DNA from 2 places in the Streptomyces sp. NPDC096046 genome. Region 1 is predicted to be linked to the other one. Evidence: riboswitches for the same ligand, from Rfam matches in the RefSeq annotation. Region 1 holds a riboswitch; the other holds the start of a gene.
The links. Region 1 has a riboswitch for glycine ahead of gcvP (aminomethyl-transferring glycine dehydrogenase). Riboswitches for the same ligand answer to the same signal wherever they lie in the genome.
Positions count from the first base shown of each region.

Region 1 (8,008 bases):
GCGCGGCGGGCACACCACGACCTGGCCGTAGCGGATCTCACCCGTGATCCGTATGCGCAGCAGGACGGCGTCGTCGGCCGGCCGGCGCGCCTTGATCTCGGAGCACCGCATCACCAGACCGCCGGTGTCCACCATGACACCCGGCCGGGTCAGCAGCTTCAGGACGCCGGCACGCAGGTCCAGGTCGATGTCCAGCGTGTCGTGCGTGATCACCGCGTCGGTGAGGTCGAGCGTCACGTCACCCCACGCCGAACGGATCTCCAGCCGCCGCGGCACCGTCCAGCCGTCGCCCCGCCGGGTCGAGGCCCCTTCCTGCCGGATCCGGACGATGTCCTCCTCCCCGACGGGTGCCCGGCCGGCCGGCGCGGGCAGATCCGCCGTCAGCACGACGAGTTCGCTCACCGTGCGGGCGGACAGCGCGGCCTCCAGCCGCTCGTCCAGCTCCTCCAGGGTCAGCCGGCCCTCGCCCGCGGCGACACGCAGTACGTCCACGGTCCGGTCCCGGTCCTCGTGGGACGCCCGCACCTCGGGCGATCCACCGGTCCGCGCGATCTCGGCCGCCATCACTCCACCCCCGATCTCCCCGGGCACGCCGCCCGGCCCACCCACAGGCCACTAGCGCTATATCGCGTTATACCCATCGGCCAACCCCGCATCCGCCCCGCCCTCCCTCCACCCCTATCGTGACCGGCATGCAGTCCTACACGATCGGCCAGGCAGCACGGCTGCTCGGCGTGAGCCCGGACACCGCCCGGCGCTGGGCGGACGCGGGCCGCATCACGACCCACCGCGACGAGGCCGGGCGACGCGTCATCAACGGGCGGGACCTGGCCGCCTTCTCGGTCGGACTCGCCCGGTCCGGCGCCGCCGAAGAGGACACCCCGTACACCTCCGCCCGCAACGCCTTCCCCGGCATCGTCACCGCTATCAAGCTCGGAGACGTCGCCGCCCAGGTAGAGATCCAGGCCGGTCCGCACCGGCTCGTCTCGCTGCTCACCCGCGAGGCGGTGGAGGAACTGGGCCTGGAGGTCGGCATGGAGGCGACAGCCCGCGTGAAGTCGACGAACGTCCACATCGACCGCGTCTGAGCCGGGGTCTCATCAGCCTCTCCGACGGCACCCGTCGGGCCCGGCGACGCCGCCCCCGAGGGTCAGCGCTTTCGACAGGGGGCAAAGTCATGCCGGGCCCGGAGGCCGGCGCCCCTCTTGCAGGACCGCGGAGAAGACCACGGGTCAGCGGTGCCGACGCAGGCCCGAGCGTCCCCGGCTCGGCGGGCCCTCGGACTTGCCGTGCACCCATGAGCCTGAGCATCCGCAACCAGCTCCCCGGTAGCGTCACCGCCGTCGGCCCCGGCAAGGCCATGGCGACGGTCAGGGTCCGCCTCGCCCGCGGCCGGGACCTCAGCGCGGCGATCACCCGTGCAGCCGCGGAGGGCCTCCGTCTCGCCCCGGGCACCGCCGTGCGAGCCCCTGATGACGTCCGCCGAAGGTGGCGCCGGCCGCGGCCCCCGTGGAGGGCCTGCCGATCTGCAACCAGCTCCCCACACGGCCACGGTCATCACGGCCGGCGACGCGATGACGTCCGTCCGCGTCACGGCCGAGGGGGGCGAGCTGACCGCCGTGATCACCGGGGACGGCGTGCTGACCGCCGTGATCACCGGGGACGCCGCGGACGGCCTCGCGCTGTCGCCCGGGGCCCCCGTCGTCGTCCTGATCAAGGCGACCGCGGTGTCACTCGCCACCGCGTGAACGCGCCGGTGAACGGCGGAGGGGCCCCGCACCGCGAAGCCCCTCCCTGTGACCGGTCGGCCGGTCAGTCCTCGTACGCGTCCAGCGGCGGGCAGGAGCAGACGAGGTTCCGGTCGCCGAAGGCCTGATCGATACGGCGCACCGGCGGCCAGTACTTGTCGGCGGCCGACACCCCGGCCGGGAAGACGGCCTCCTCGCGGCTGTAGGCGTGCTCCCACGCCCCGGCGAGCGCGCCGGCGGTGTGCGGGGCGGCGCGCAGCGGGTTGTCGTCCTCGGGCCACTCGCCGGAGCCGACCTTCTCGATCTCCGCGCGGATGGCGATCATGGCCTCGCAGAAGCGGTCCAGCTCCGCCAGGTCCTCCGACTCGGTCGGCTCGATCATCAGCGTCCCGGCCACCGGAAAGGACATGGTCGGCGCGTGGAAGCCGTAGTCGATCAGCCGCTTGGCGACGTCGTCGACGCTCACTCCGGTCGCCTTGGTCAGGGGCCGCAGGTCGATGATGCACTCGTGGGCCACGAGACCGTCGGGGCCGGTGTAGAGCACCGGGTAGTGCGGCTCCAGCCGTTTGGCGATGTAGTTGGCGCTGAGCACGGCCACCTGCGTGGCCCGCTTCAGCCCTTCACCGCCCATGAGCCGGACGTACGCCCACGAGATGGGCAGGATGCCCGCGGAGCCCCACGGCGCCGCGGAGACGGGTCCGACACCCGTCTCGGGGCCCGCCTCGGGCTGCAGCGGGTGGTTCGGCAGATAGGGGGCGAGGTGCTCGCGCACCGCGACCGGGCCGACACCCGGACCGCCGCCGCCGTGCGGGATGCAGAAGGTCTTGTGCAGGTTCAGGTGCGAGACGTCGCCGCCGAAGTGCCCGGGCTTGGCCAGCCCGACGAGCGCGTTGAGGTTGGCCCCGTCGACGTAGACCTGCCCGCCCGCCTCGTGGACCTGCGCGCAGATGTCGGCGACGTGCTCCTCGAACACACCGTGGGTGGACGGGTAGGTGATCATCAGCACGGACAGCTCGTCGCGGTACTGCTCGATCTTCGCCCGCAGGTCCTCGACGTCGATCTCGCCGTCCTCGGCGGTCTTCACGACGACGACCTTCATGCCCGCCATCACCGCGCTGGCGGCGTTGGTGCCGTGCGCGGACGACGGGATCAGGCACACGGTGCGCTGCTCGTCCCCGCTGGCCCGGTGGTACCCGCGGACGGCGAGCAGGCCGGCCAGCTCGCCCTGCGACCCGGCGTTCGGCTGGAGGGACACCTTGTCGTAGCCGGTGATCTCGGCGAGGCGGTCCTCCAGCTCGTGGATGAGGGTGAGGTAGCCCGCGGCCTGCTCGGCGGGCGCGAAGGGGTGCACCTGCCCGAACTCGGGCCAGGTGACCGGCTCCATCTCCGTGGTCGCGTTGAGCTTCATGGTGCAGGAGCCCAGCGGGATCATGCCGCGGTCCAGCGCGTAGTCCCGGTCGGCGAGCCTGCGCAGGTAGCGCAGCATGGCGGTCTCGGAGCGGTGCTGGTGGAAGACGGGGTGCGTCAGGTAGTCGTCGGTCCGCAGCAGGGCGTCCGGGAGGCTTTCGTCCGTGGCCGCGTCCAGCGCCTCGATGACGCCCTCGACACCGAAGGCGGCCCACACCGCCCGCACCTGGGCGCGTGTCGTGGTCTCGTCACAGGCGATCGAGACGTGGTCGGCGTCGACGGGGCGCAGGTTGACCCCGTGGTCCCGGGCGGCGGCCACGACCTCGGCGGCCCGGCCCTCGGCGCGCACCGTCAGGGTGTCGAAGTAGGAGCCGTGCACGACCTCGACACCGCCGCTCGCCAGCCCGGCGGCGAGGACCGTGGCATACCGGTGGGTGCGCCGCGCGATGCCCTTGAGGCCCTCCGGGCCGTGGTAGACGGCGTACATGCCCGCCATGACGGCGAGCAGCACCTGAGCGGTGCAGATGTTGCTGGTGGCCTTCTCACGGCGGATGTGCTGCTCACGCGTCTGCAGCGCCAGCCGGTACGCCTTGTTGCCGTCGGCGTCCACGGACACACCGACGAGCCGCCCGGGCAGGCTGCGCGCCATCTTGTCCTGGACGGCCATGTAACCGGCGTGTGGCCCGCCGAATCCCATGGGCACCCCGAAGCGCTGCGTCGTCCCGACCGCGATGTCCGCTCCGAGCTCACCGGGGGACTTCAGCAGCGTCAGCGCCAGCAGGTCGGCGGCGACGGTGACGAGCGCGCCGAGCTCGTGCGCCCGGTCGATGACCGGCTTGATGTCGCGCACGGCGCCGGAGGCGCCCGGGTACTGGATCAGCACGCCGTTGATCTCGCGCTCGGCGATCTCGGCGGGGATGCCGTGGCTGAGGTCGGCGACGACCACCTCGACGCCCGTCGGTTCCGCACGGGTCTGGATCACCGCGATGGTCTGCGGCAGTGCGTCCGCGTCGACCAGGAACAGCCCCTTCTTGTTCTTGCCCAGGCGCCGTGACAGCGCCATGGCCTCGGCGGCCGCGGTGCCCTCGTCGAGCAGCGAGGCACCGGAGGTCGGCAGCCCGGTCAGGTCCGCGACCATCGTCTGGAAATTGAGCAGCGCTTCGAGCCGGCCCTGCGAGATCTCCGGCTGGTACGGCGTGTAGGCCGTGTACCAGGACGGGTTCTCCATGACGTTGCGCAGGATGACCGGCGGGGTGAACGTGCCGTAGTAGCCGAGGCCGATCATGGAGCCGAGGACCTGGTTGCGGTCGGCGAGGGAGCGCAGCTCGGCGATCACCTCGGCCTCGCTGCGGGCGCCCGGCAGGTCCAGTGCCTCGGCACTCGCGATCACGGCCGGGACCGCGGCGGCGGTGAGCTCGTCCAGCGAGCCGTAGCCGACGTGCGCGAGCATCTTGGCGCAGGCCTCGTGGTCGGGGCCGATGTGGCGCTGCTCGAAGGGGACTGCCTCTTCGAGCTCGGAGAGCGGAATGCGGTGGGCGGTCATTACGGAGGCCTCCTGGTCGACACGACCTTCGAGGGGCACCACGGCACGGGTACCCGAACGGCCTCCCCCTCTGTCATCTCAACCTGAGAGCTTCACCGGATCGCCCGAAGGCCTCCGGTTTTCACCGTCGGTGAGAGCGGAAGCCGTCGACACCCGCCCTGCTTTCCAGAGTGACCTCGTCCGTGCGGTACGTGAGCCTGAGAGATTCCGGGGAGGATTTGCTCCTTCGGCGCCTCCATGACCTCTGGAGGACTCTCCCGCACGGGGTCAACAGCCGCTGCCAGCGTACCAGCGCGGTCAACGCACGAAACTTCGAGTGGCCGCATCCCCGCTTGTGCCGTTTTGTAGTGCCTACGGATGAGGTGCGACCAGTGGAGGGCCCGTGCGAACCGATATCGATCCGCGCAACCTGATCGGCCGCAAGGCGTTCGACCGCAACGGGACCAGGATCGGCACGATCGACGAGGTCTACCTCGACGACGCCACCGGCGAGCCGGAGTGGGCGGCCATACGGACCGGCCTGTTCAGCAGGGACGCCTTCGTCCCCCTGGAGCCCAGTGAGCTCATCGACGGCGCCCTCCACGTCCCCTTCGAGCGCGCCCTGATCAAGGACGCCCCCGATTTCGGCGTGGGCCGCCACCTCTCCCCGGAACAGGAACTGCAGCTCTACCACCACTACGGTCTTGACGTCGCCGCCCCGCCCCCGCTCCCGGACCACGACTTCGGCAAGCTGGCGGGCACCGACGAAACGGCGTGATCCCCCGCGCCGGACGCCGCCCCTCCCCCGTCCGGCTCCCGTGACACCAACGGCAACGGATCCGCCGCCTCCAGATCCGGATCGTCGACCCGGAAGGTCCGCACGCGCCCCGGCTTCGAGGAGGGCGTCTCGAACCGCACCGTGACCCGCCCCAGGCCGCTGCCCTGCACCCAGCCGTGCCCGAACTCGGCGTGCCGCACGTCGTGCCCGGCAGGCCAGCTGCGCTCGGCGAGCGCCGGCTGCTCCTCGGCCGGCGTGGCCACGCGCTCCTCGACCGGACCCCGCGCGGTCGTCCGCTCCCCCGCTGCCTGCGCGAACAGGTCCTCCTGCGTGTAGTCGGCGAGCCCGCTGACCCCCACTCCGAGCAGCCGCACCCCGCCCGTGGTGTCGACCGACTCCAGCAGTCTGGCCGCCGCCTCCCGGATCACCGCGGGATCGTCCGTCGGGCCGCGCAGCGTCTCGGACCGGGTGAGCGTCGAGAAGTCGTAGCGCCGCACCTTCAGCACGATGGTCCGCCCGGACAGCCGGGCCTCGCGCAGCCGCCGCACGCACCGCTCGGCCAGCCGCTGCACCTCCAGCCCGACGCGCGTCCGGTCGTGGATGTCCACGTCGTAGGTGTCCTCGACAGACACCGATTTCGTCTCGCGTTCCGCCACGACGGGCCGGTCGTCGCGCGCCAGCGCCATGGCGTACAGACCGTGCCCGTGCGCCTTTCCCAGCAGCCGGACCAGCTCGTCCTCGCCCGCCTCGACGATCTCTCCGACGGTGGTGATCCCGGCCCGCCGCAGATGGTCACCCGTAGCCGGCCCGACCCCCGGCAGCGTCCGCACCGACATCGGCGCGAGCATCGCCCGCTCGGACCCCGGCTCGATCACCACCAGCCCGTCCGGCTTGGCCTCCTCCGAGGCGATCTTGGCGAGCATCTTGGAGGCGGCCAGCCCCACCGACCCCGTGAGCCCTGTGACCGCCCGGATGTCCGCGCGCAGCTTCACCCCGGCCAGCCGCGCCGACCGCTCGTCCCAGGCCATCTGGCCGGCCTCCAGGTCGACGAACGCCTCGTCCAGGCTCAGCGGCTCCACCAGCGGCGACAGCGCACGCAGCAGCTCCATCACGCGCTCGCTGATCGACCGGTAGAAGGTGAAGCGCGGCACCAGGTACGCGGCATGGGGTGCGAGCCGCCGGGCCTGGCCCATGGGCATCGCCGAATGCACCCCGAAAACCCGCGCCTCGTACGACGCGGTCGCCACCACGCCGCGCGGCCCGAGCCCGCCCACGACCACGGCCTTCCCGCGCAGACTCGGCTTGGACGCCTGCTCCACCGAGGCGAAGAAGGCATCCATGTCCAGATGCAGGATCGTGGGCGCGGTTCTCACACCTCCGATGCTGCCCTACGCCACTGACAGCACCTCGCGCGACCGCCCGGATCGCCCCGTGGGAAACCGCTCACGGCCCGGTGCGGAAACGTCCCGCCCGGTGCGTCCGGCTTCTGCCCGACGGCTCAGACGGCCCGGTTGCGGCGACGCGCCAGCTCATCCGCCGGGTTGGGCCCGACCAGGGTCTCGCCGGTGTCGATCCGCTCGCCGTGCAGCTGGGACAGCGCGTTCTCGACGTCCCGCCACACCACGCCCACGGCGATCCCGAAGACCCCCTGGCCGCCCTGGAGCAGGGCGTGAACCTCGTCGGGCGAGGTACATTCGTAGACCGTCGCGCCGTCGCTCATCAACGTCATGCGCTCCAGGTCGCTGAAACCGCGTTCCCTGAGGTGCTGGACGGCCGTGCGGATGTTCTGCAGCGACACACCCGTGTCGAGGAACCGCTTGACGATCTTCAGGACGACCACGTCGCGGAAGCTGTACAGCCGCTGCGTCCCGGACCCGTAGGCGGGGCGCACGCTCGGCTCGACGAGCCCGGTGCGGGCCCAGTAGTCCAGTTGCCGGTAGGTGATACCGGCGGCCGCACAGGCCGTGGGGCCGCGATAGCCGATCTGCTCGGACGCCATGGACGCCGTCCCTCCGCTGCTCGGCACCGCCGTCGGTCGCTGCGGAGCGCGCTCGGCCGCGCCACCGGGCTGGGGGCACCCCCCACCGGGGAGGGGTCGTGAGCCGGGGGGAGGGTACGGACCGCTCACCCGGAGACTGCGCTCGGGGCCACCCCCAGCCGTACCGTCGCCGCTGCTTCTCACGCCGACCTCCGTCCTTGACCTGCCTTCTCGACGGTAGGCAGTCACCAGGGGTGCGTCAACGATCGCCACACTCGCCACGCCGAGTGATAATCACCCTGAGAGTGGTTTCCCGTGCCCCACCGCGGGGAAAGGCTAGCCGAATGCGGTCGGCACGGACCGCGTGACGCTCTCACTCGCCGGCGGCACATGCGGGCATTTCACCCCGTCACACACGGCGGGCGATCCCGCCGCGGACCACGTCGTCCGCCGGGCCGCCCACACGACTCACCGACCGCTGCCGCCGACCGCGGCGCTCACTGACTGCTGCTGCCGAAGTCCTCCGGAGAGATCTGGTCGAGGAACTCGCGGAACTTCTCCACCTCGTCCTCCTG
Region 1 is NZ_JBEOSZ010000059.1:7,995-16,002, reverse strand. Features, by position in the region: gene ABTX62_RS33435 (DUF1707 SHOCT-like domain-containing protein) at 1-564, opposite strand, end outside; gene ABTX62_RS33430 (TOBE domain-containing protein) at 693-1,088, shown strand; partial or broken gene ABTX62_RS38040 (TOBE domain-containing protein) at 1,298-1,748, shown strand; gene gcvP (aminomethyl-transferring glycine dehydrogenase) at 1,813-4,698, opposite strand; glycine riboswitch at 4,874-4,968, opposite strand; gene ABTX62_RS33410 (PRC-barrel domain-containing protein) at 5,081-5,455, shown strand; gene ABTX62_RS33405 (DNA polymerase IV) at 5,374-6,828, opposite strand; gene ABTX62_RS33400 (MerR family transcriptional regulator) at 6,954-7,637, opposite strand; gene ABTX62_RS33395 (bifunctional nuclease family protein) at 7,931-8,008, opposite strand, start outside.

Region 2 (8,008 bases), on a different contig from region 1:
TCCGGACAGCGGGTAACGCGGGTCGGACGGGCTGAGATGGATGAATTTTAGGACATAGGCGCACACTTGACCCCTATCTACGCGCGGAGAGCCGCGTGATCGTCCCGTTTCGCGGAGCGGTACGGGAGGGGTTCGGAGGGCGACTTCGAGCCGGTCAGTACCGACTGAGGGGCGGTCAGTACCGGCTCACGGGCTGTCAGTACCGGCCTTGAGCCGGAGGATATCCGTAGCCCGACGCCGGCGCCTGGACGGGGGCCGTGGCGTGCGCCTCGCGGTCGTAGAAGGGGCGGGCCTTCGCCCGCAGCCACATCGCGACCGGGTCGTGCTCGTCGGACAGGGCGATGGTCGACACCGGCAGCCCGTCGGGTACGGCGCCGAGGGACTGCTGCATCATCGCGCGCACGGAGTCCACGGCCGGCGGCGAGGTGTCGTACACATCCAGTCCGATGGCGAGGTACGGCGCCCCGAGCGCGGGCTGCACCCAGGCGCGGCGCAGCGAGCGGACGGCCGGGGTGCGGTGGGCGTTCTGCGCGAGCAGGGCATAGAACTGGGGGATCTCGATGGCCGGTTCGGACAGGCGCAGGGGGCCGGCGGGCTGGCGGTCCAGGCCCGTGGCGATCCGGCGCAGGTCGAGCCAGGGGATGCCGACGCCCCCGCCGGGGGCGTGCGGGTTGAGCCAGAGTCCGTAGTGGTCGGGGTAGAGGGCGCGGGCGACGTCGATCCCGTCGACCACCTCGTACGAGCGGTTCCAGCCGCTGGCGGAGAGCTCCTGAGCGGAGGTCACGCAGGGGGCGTAGCCGTAGCCGTCGACGTCCATGTTCCCGTACTGGGCGTCCGGCGAGCCGGCCTGCCCGTGCCACAGGAGCATCCAGATCTGGCCGGTGTGCGGGGTCGCGAGCGCGCGCAGGAGTGCCTCATAGGCGTCGTAGCGCCCGGGCGTGACCTGGCGCAGCATGTGCTCGACCTGTCCGGCCGCGGCCGTGCCGCTCGCGCTCACCTTTACCGCCCCTTCGTACAACGCCTCGACGGTGCCCTAGCTTAAGCCCGCACGCCGACTCCGAACCTGGTGCCGCCGTGCGGGTGCGGGCCGCATGTGGTTCTCGCGCGGTTCCCCGCGCCCCTTCGGTGTGTTGCCCTACCGCTGGTAGAAGGGCCGGACCCGCTCCCTCATCCAGGTGGCCACCGGGTCCTCCGTCACGTCCAGGAGCACCAGGTTGACCGGCCAGGGGGCCGGGACGGCGGTGACGGCCCGGGTGAGGGCCTCCAGCGGGAGCGCGCGCAAGTCTCCTTCCCGCTGGGAGAGTTCGACGCCCACGAACATCACGGGCTCGGCGGTCTCGATGGCGGCGAGACAGCGGCGGGCCGTGACGACGACGCCGGTGGCCTCGAACTCGGCGGACGCCGTGGCCAGGAAATCCACCGGGTCGTCCTGCCAGTCGGGCTCGAAGAGACGGACCCGGCCGCCGCTCGCGGGGCCGTCCAGCGGGGTCCGGCCGGCCCGGCACAACTCCGCCACGGCGGGCGGCGGGAGCGGGATGCCCACCACACCGCCCGGGTTGACGACCATCCCCGCGTGCGGGGGCAGGCCACGGGCGAACTCCACGGCGGGGGCGATGGTGTACGCCATGTGGGAGCCGACGACCTGGCGGAACTGCTCCTCGGAGCTGAACACCGGCACGAACGCCTGGCCGTCGATCTCGATGCCGGGCAGGTCGAGAGGACCGCTGTGCGGGCCGCCGCCGCTGGGCAGCGGGACCCAGACGAAGCTCCGGCCGAGCACCTCGACGATCCGCCCGCCGGCGGCCGGACCGGCGCCGAGGGAGGCCGAGAGCACCTCCTCCAGTTCGTTGCCGGGCCAACCGCTGTGCGGGTGGGTCTGCGTCTGCGCCGGAAAGTCCGCGGAGAATTCCGCCGGGAAGTCCATCTGCCTACCGCCTGCCTGGAACCACTGCTGTGGCTCAAAAGGCTAACGGCTCGGGCGCGCGGCGCGGTCGGGTGTGAAGCGGGTGAGGGGAGGCTGGGGGCCGTCGGCGGATGGCACCCGTAAGGGGCCGGGAGCCGCCGACGTACGACATACGCCCGAAACCCCATGGCCACGGCCGGGGCCGCCGACGGCGATACCGACACACCCGGTGCCCCGCGGCCGGTGCCGCCCGCGGGGCACCCACACGCCCGAGACCCCACAGCCGTGGCCGGGGCCACCGACGGGTGGCACCCGTGCACCCCGTCGCCCCCGGTCCACCGGCCCGGCTCCCGCCCCCGGCCCGTCAGCCGGTGAAGCCGATGCTGCGGAGGGTGTCGGCCGCGGCCCGGTCGGCGAGGACGGCCGAGCCGCAGCCGGCGGGGAGGTCGCCGCGCTCCGCCGCGCGCAGCAGGCGGGTGCTCGCCGCGCGGTGCCGCAGGAACGCATAGCGCGAGACGCCGCGGCCTCGGTCGCGCTGGCCGGCCAGCGCCTGTTCGGGGGTGACGTCGAGCAGCAGCAGGTGGAGCGTGCCGCCCCGGCGGCGGGCCTCGCGGGCCAGCCAGCGGCGGACCCAGGCCTGGGTGCCGCAGTCGTGCACGACGAGGCCCTCGCCCGTGCGCAGGGCGCGCCGCAGCCCGGCGTAGTGGGCGAGGCGGACGAGCGGGCGGTAGAGCGCGTACGGCAGGGCGCGCGGCATGCGGCGCTCCCAGCGGTCGCGGGTGTCCTGGGAGTCGATCCGCCGGTCCGGCACGGTGCGCCGCATCAGTGTGGACTTGCCGCTGCCGGGCAGACCCGTGACCACGACGAGGTCGCGGGGTCCGAACAGCAGCGCGCGCGGGCCGCGCCCGGCACGGTCACGCAGATCGCGGACGACCGGCGCCGGCACCGGGGCGCGGACCGCCCGGGCCGGAGCGGCGGCCGGCTGCTCGGGCAGCGCGATGCCCGTCGTCGCGTACGCGGTGGTCCTGTTCACCGTGATCGTCCTCCCCTGGGGCCAGGTACGGAGTCCCAATCCCCGCCGAGTGTAAAGAGAAGGTAATGCGGCAGGCCTCTCATTTACGTCCTCGTCCTGCAACAGGGCTGCTACAGGTCGCGGAGTCCGGCGGGCGGGACTCGTGCACTCCCTGTGAAAGGTCCCCCTGCCGCACCGGAAGGATGCGTGCAATGATGTGCGCGCCAACTGCATACCGGCCGTTTGAATCCGCGCGGGAGAGTCCCCAGCACCGCAAGAGCTGGGGCGCCGAAGGAGCAAGTCCCTCCCTTGAATCTCTCAGGCCCCGTTACCGCGCGGGCGAGGCACATCTGAAAAGCGGGCCCTCCCCTGTCCCGGCAGGGCGTGGCCCCACCCAAGGTGCAAGCCATGGACCAGCGCGGTCATGGCGAACCTCTCAGGTTCCGATGACAGATGGGGAGGACCGACCTCGCCCGTGATTGCCCTGGGAGACGACCGACTGTGAGCAGTACAGGAGAACTCCGTCACACCGCGCTCGATGCCCTGCATCGCTCGCTCGGCGCGACGATGACCGACTTCGCCGGCTGGGACATGCCCCTGCGCTACGGCTCCGAGCGCGACGAGCACACCGCCGTGCGGACGAAGGCCGGACTGTTCGACCTCTCCCACATGGGTGAGATCACCGTCACCGGCCCGCAGGCCGCCGCCCTCCTCGACTTCGCCCTGGTGGGCAACATCGGCGGAGTGAAGCCGGGCCGCGCCCGGTACACCATGATCTGCCGGGACGACGGCGGCATCCTGGACGACCTCATCGTCTACCGGCTGGGCGAGAGCGAGTACATGGTCGTCGCCAACGCCTCCAACGCCCAGGTCGTCCTGGACGCGCTGACCGAGCGCGCCGCCGCTTTCGACGCCGAGGTGCGCGACGACCGGGACGCCTACGCGCTGATCGCCGTGCAGGGCCCTGAGTCCCCCGGCATCCTCAAGTCGCTCACGGACGCCGATCTGGACGGCTTGAAGTACTACGCCGGTCTGCCCGGCACGGTCGCGGGCGTGCCGGCCCTGATCGCCCGCACCGGTTACACCGGCGAGGACGGCTTCGAGCTGTTCGTGAAGCCGGAGCACGCGGTCGAGCTGTGGCAGGCCCTGGCCCAGGCCGGCGAGGGCGTCGGCCTGGTCCCGTGCGGGCTGTCCTGCCGTGACACGCTGCGCCTGGAAGCGGGCATGCCGCTGTACGGGCACGAGCTGTCGACGTCCCTGACCCCCTTCGACGCCGGGCTCGGCCGGGTGGTGAAGTTCGAGAAGGAGGGCGACTTCGTGGGACGCGAGGCCCTGCGCGAGGCCGCCGCCCGGGCCGAGCAGAACCCCCCGCGTGTCCTGGTCGGCCTCGTCGCCGAGGGCCGGCGGGTCCCGCGCGCCGGGTACACGGTCGTCGCCGGCGGCGAGGTGATCGGCGAGGTCACCTCCGGTGCCCCCTCCCCCACCCTCGGCAAGCCGATCGCGATGGCCTATGTCGATCCCGCGCACGCCGCGCCCGGCACGACCGGCGTGGGCGTGGACATCCGGGGCAGTCACGAGCCGTACGAGGTCGTGGCGCTGCCGTTCTACAAGCGCCAGAAGTAGACACTGGCCGAAGGGCCGCGGCAGCGACCCGTGCCCGTCGTCCCAGCTCACCCGTAGTCCCCCTTTCACAGCACTCCCGCGCGTACAGGAGAATCCAGGCCATGAGCAACCCCCAAGAGCTGCGCTACAGCAAGGAGCACGAGTGGCTGTCGGCCGCCGCCGACGGCGTCTCGACGGTCGGCATCACGGAGCACGCGGCCAACGCGCTCGGCGATGTCGTGTTCGTCCAGCTTCCCGAGGTCGGTGACTCCGTGTCCGCCGGCGAGACCTGCGGCGAGCTGGAGTCGACCAAGTCGGTGTCCGACCTGTACTCCCCGGTCTCCGGTGAGGTCACCGAGGTCAACGAGGACGTCGTGAACGACCCGTCGCTGGTGAACTCGGCCCCCTTCGAGGGCGGCTGGCTGTTCAAGGTGCGCGTCACGGACGAGCCGGGCGACCTGCTCTCCGCCGACGAGTACACCGCGTTCTCCGCCGGCTGAGGAGTCGTAGCCCCATGTCCGTCCTGAACACACCCCTGCATGAGCTCGACCCGGCCGTCGCCGCGGCGGTCGACGCCGAGCTGCACCGCCAGCAGTCCACGCTCGAGATGATCGCCTCGGAGAACTTCGCTCCGGTCGCGGTCATGGAGGCGCAGGGCTCGGTCCTCACCAACAAGTACGCCGAGGGCTACCCGGGCCGTCGCTACTACGGCGGCTGCGAGCACGTCGACGTGGTCGAACAGATCGCGATCGACCGCGTCAAGGAGCTGTTCGGCGCCGAGCACGCCAACGTGCAGCCGCACTCCGGCGCCCAGGCCAACGCGGCGGCGATGTTCGCGCTGCTCAAGCCGGGCGACACCATCATGGGCCTGAACCTCGCCCACGGTGGGCACCTGACCCACGGCATGAAGATCAACTTCTCCGGCAAGCTCTACGACGTCGTCGCCTACCACGTGGGCGAGGACGGCCGGGTCGACATGGGCGAGGTCGAACGGCTGGCCAAGGAGGCCAAGCCGAAGCTGATCGTGGCCGGCTGGTCGGCGTACCCGAGGCAGCTGGACTTCGCCGCGTTCCGCCGGATCGCGGACGAGGTCGGCGCGTACCTCATGGTCGACATGGCCCACTTCGCCGGGCTGGTCGCGGCCGGGCTGCACCCCAACCCGGTGCCGCACGCCCATGTGGTCACCACCACGACCCACAAGACCCTCGGTGGCCCGCGCGGCGGTGTGATCCTCTCCACGGCCGAACTGGCCAAGAAGATCAACTCCGCCGTCTTCCCCGGTCAGCAGGGCGGTCCGCTGGAGCATGTGATCGCCGCCAAGGCCGTCGCCTTCAAGGTCGCCGCCTCCGAGGACTTCACGGAGCGCCAGCGCCGTACGCTGGAGGGTGCCCGCATCCTGGCCGAGCGTCTGGTGAAGGACGACGTCCGGGCCGTGGGTGTGGACGTCCTGTCCGGCGGCACGGACGTGCACCTGGTCCTGGTCGACCTGCGCCACTCGGAGCTGGACGGCCGGCAGGCCGAGGACCGCCTCCACGAGGTGGGCATCACCGTCAACCGGAACGCGATCCCGAACGACCCGCGTCCGCCGATGGTGACGTCCGGTCTGCGGATCGGCACGCCGGCCCTGGCCACCCGCGGATTCCGGACCGAGGACTTCGCGGAGGTCGCGGACGTCATCGCCGAGGCGCTGAAGCCGTCCTACGACGCGGAGGCCCTCAAGGCCAGGGTGAAGGCCCTGGCCGACAAGCACCCGCTGTACCCGGGTCTGAACGCGTAACAAGCGGCTCGCAACGGCCGCGAAGAAACCTTTCGGGCGCCGCGCCGGCCACAAGCGGGCGCGGCACCCACCCCTCTGCACCACCCCCGTAGTCAGGAGTTCCCCCCGTGGCCATCTCGGTCTTCGACCTGTTCTCGATCGGCATCGGCCCGTCCAGCTCCCACACCGTCGGCCCGATGCGGGCGGCCCGGATGTTCGCCCTGCGGCTGCGCAACGAGAAGCTGCTGGCCCCGACCGCACAGGTCCGCGCGGAACTGTACGGCTCGCTCGGCGCGACCGGACACGGCCACGGCACCCCCAAGGCGGTGCTGCTCGGCCTGGAGGGCGATTCGCCGCGCACGGTGGACGTCTCGAACGCCGATCAGCGGGTGGAGGCGATCAAGGCCGGCGGCCGGCTGAACCTGCTCGGCGAGCACGAGATCGCGTTCTCCTTCGACGACGACATGGTCCTGCACCGCCGCAAGGCCCTGCCGTACCACGCGAACGGCATGACGCTGTGGGCGTACGACGCCTCGGGCACGGAGCTGCTGACCAAGACGTACTACTCGGTCGGCGGCGGCTTCGTCGTCGACGAGGAGGCGGTCGGCGCCGACCGCATCAAACTCGACGACACCGTGCTCAAGTACCCCTTCCGCACGGGTGACGAGCTGCTGCGCCTGGCCGAGGAGACCGGCCTGTCGATCTCCGCGCTGATGCTGGAGAACGAGCGGGCCTGGCGCTCGGAGGAGGAGATCCGCGAGGGCCTGCTGGAGATCTGGCGGGTGATGCGGGACTGCGTGGCGCGCGGACTGTCCCAGGAGGGCATCCTGCCGGGCGGTCTCAAGGTGCGCCGGCGGGCCGCGAACACCGCGCGCAAGCTGCGCTCCGAGGGCGACCCGCTGGCCCTGTCCATGGAGTGGATCACCCTCTACGCCATGGCGGTCAACGAGGAGAACGCCGCGGGCGGCCGGGTCGTCACCGCCCCCACCAACGGCGCCGCCGGCATCATCCCGGCGGTCCTGCACTACTACATGAACTTCGTGCCGGGCGCCGACGAGGAGGGCGTGGTCCGCTTCCTGCTGGCCGCGGGCGCGATCGGCATGCTCTTCAAGGAGAACGCCTCCATCTCCGGCGCCGAGGTCGGCTGCCAGGGCGAGGTCGGCTCCGCCTGCTCCATGGCCGCGGGGGCCCTCGCCGAGGTCCTCGGCGGCTCGCCCGAACAGGTCGAGAACGCCGCCGAGATCGGCATGGAGCACAACCTCGGCCTCACCTGTGACCCGGTCGGCGGCCTGGTCCAGATCCCCTGCATCGAACGCAACGGCATGGCCGCGGTCAAGGCCGTCACCGCCGCCCGCATGGCGATGCGCGGCGACGGCTCCCACAAGGTGTCCCTGGACAAGGTCATCAAGACGATGAAGGACACGGGCGCGGACATGTCGGTGAAGTACAAGGAGACGGCCCGGGGCGGGCTGGCGGTGAACATCATCGAGTGCTGAGCCGGGGGCGCGGGGCGCGGGCCACAGCCCCACCGCTCGGCGAACCCGACGTTTCCACGCCGGTTCACAGCGGCCCGTGCCACCCGCTCGGGTCGGCTGAGAAGAACCGGACCTCACGGCCGAGCCGATCCAACGGCAGGCCCTAACCGCGGAAGTCCGGTGCGCGCTCCGGGGACGCCTCGGCCAGGGCCTTCGTGACCGCTTCGACGCCGCCGCGCAGGCCGTAGACAGGGGTACCG
Region 2 is NZ_JBEOSZ010000003.1:233,370-241,377, forward strand. Features, by position in the region: gene ABTX62_RS04885 (enhanced serine sensitivity protein SseB C-terminal domain-containing protein) at 197-997, opposite strand; gene ABTX62_RS04890 (enhanced serine sensitivity protein SseB) at 1,136-1,924, opposite strand; gene ABTX62_RS04895 (AAA family ATPase) at 2,268-2,936, opposite strand; glycine riboswitch at 3,160-3,259, shown strand; glycine riboswitch at 3,260-3,378, shown strand; gene gcvT (glycine cleavage system aminomethyltransferase GcvT) at 3,369-4,538, shown strand; gene gcvH (glycine cleavage system protein GcvH) at 4,640-5,017, shown strand; gene glyA (serine hydroxymethyltransferase) at 5,032-6,294, shown strand; gene ABTX62_RS04915 (L-serine ammonia-lyase) at 6,402-7,769, shown strand; partial or broken gene ABTX62_RS04920 (NADPH-dependent F420 reductase) at 7,912-8,008, opposite strand, start outside.
Region 2: another riboswitch for glycine. It lies ahead of gcvT (glycine cleavage system aminomethyltransferase GcvT); the one in region 1 lies ahead of gcvP (aminomethyl-transferring glycine dehydrogenase).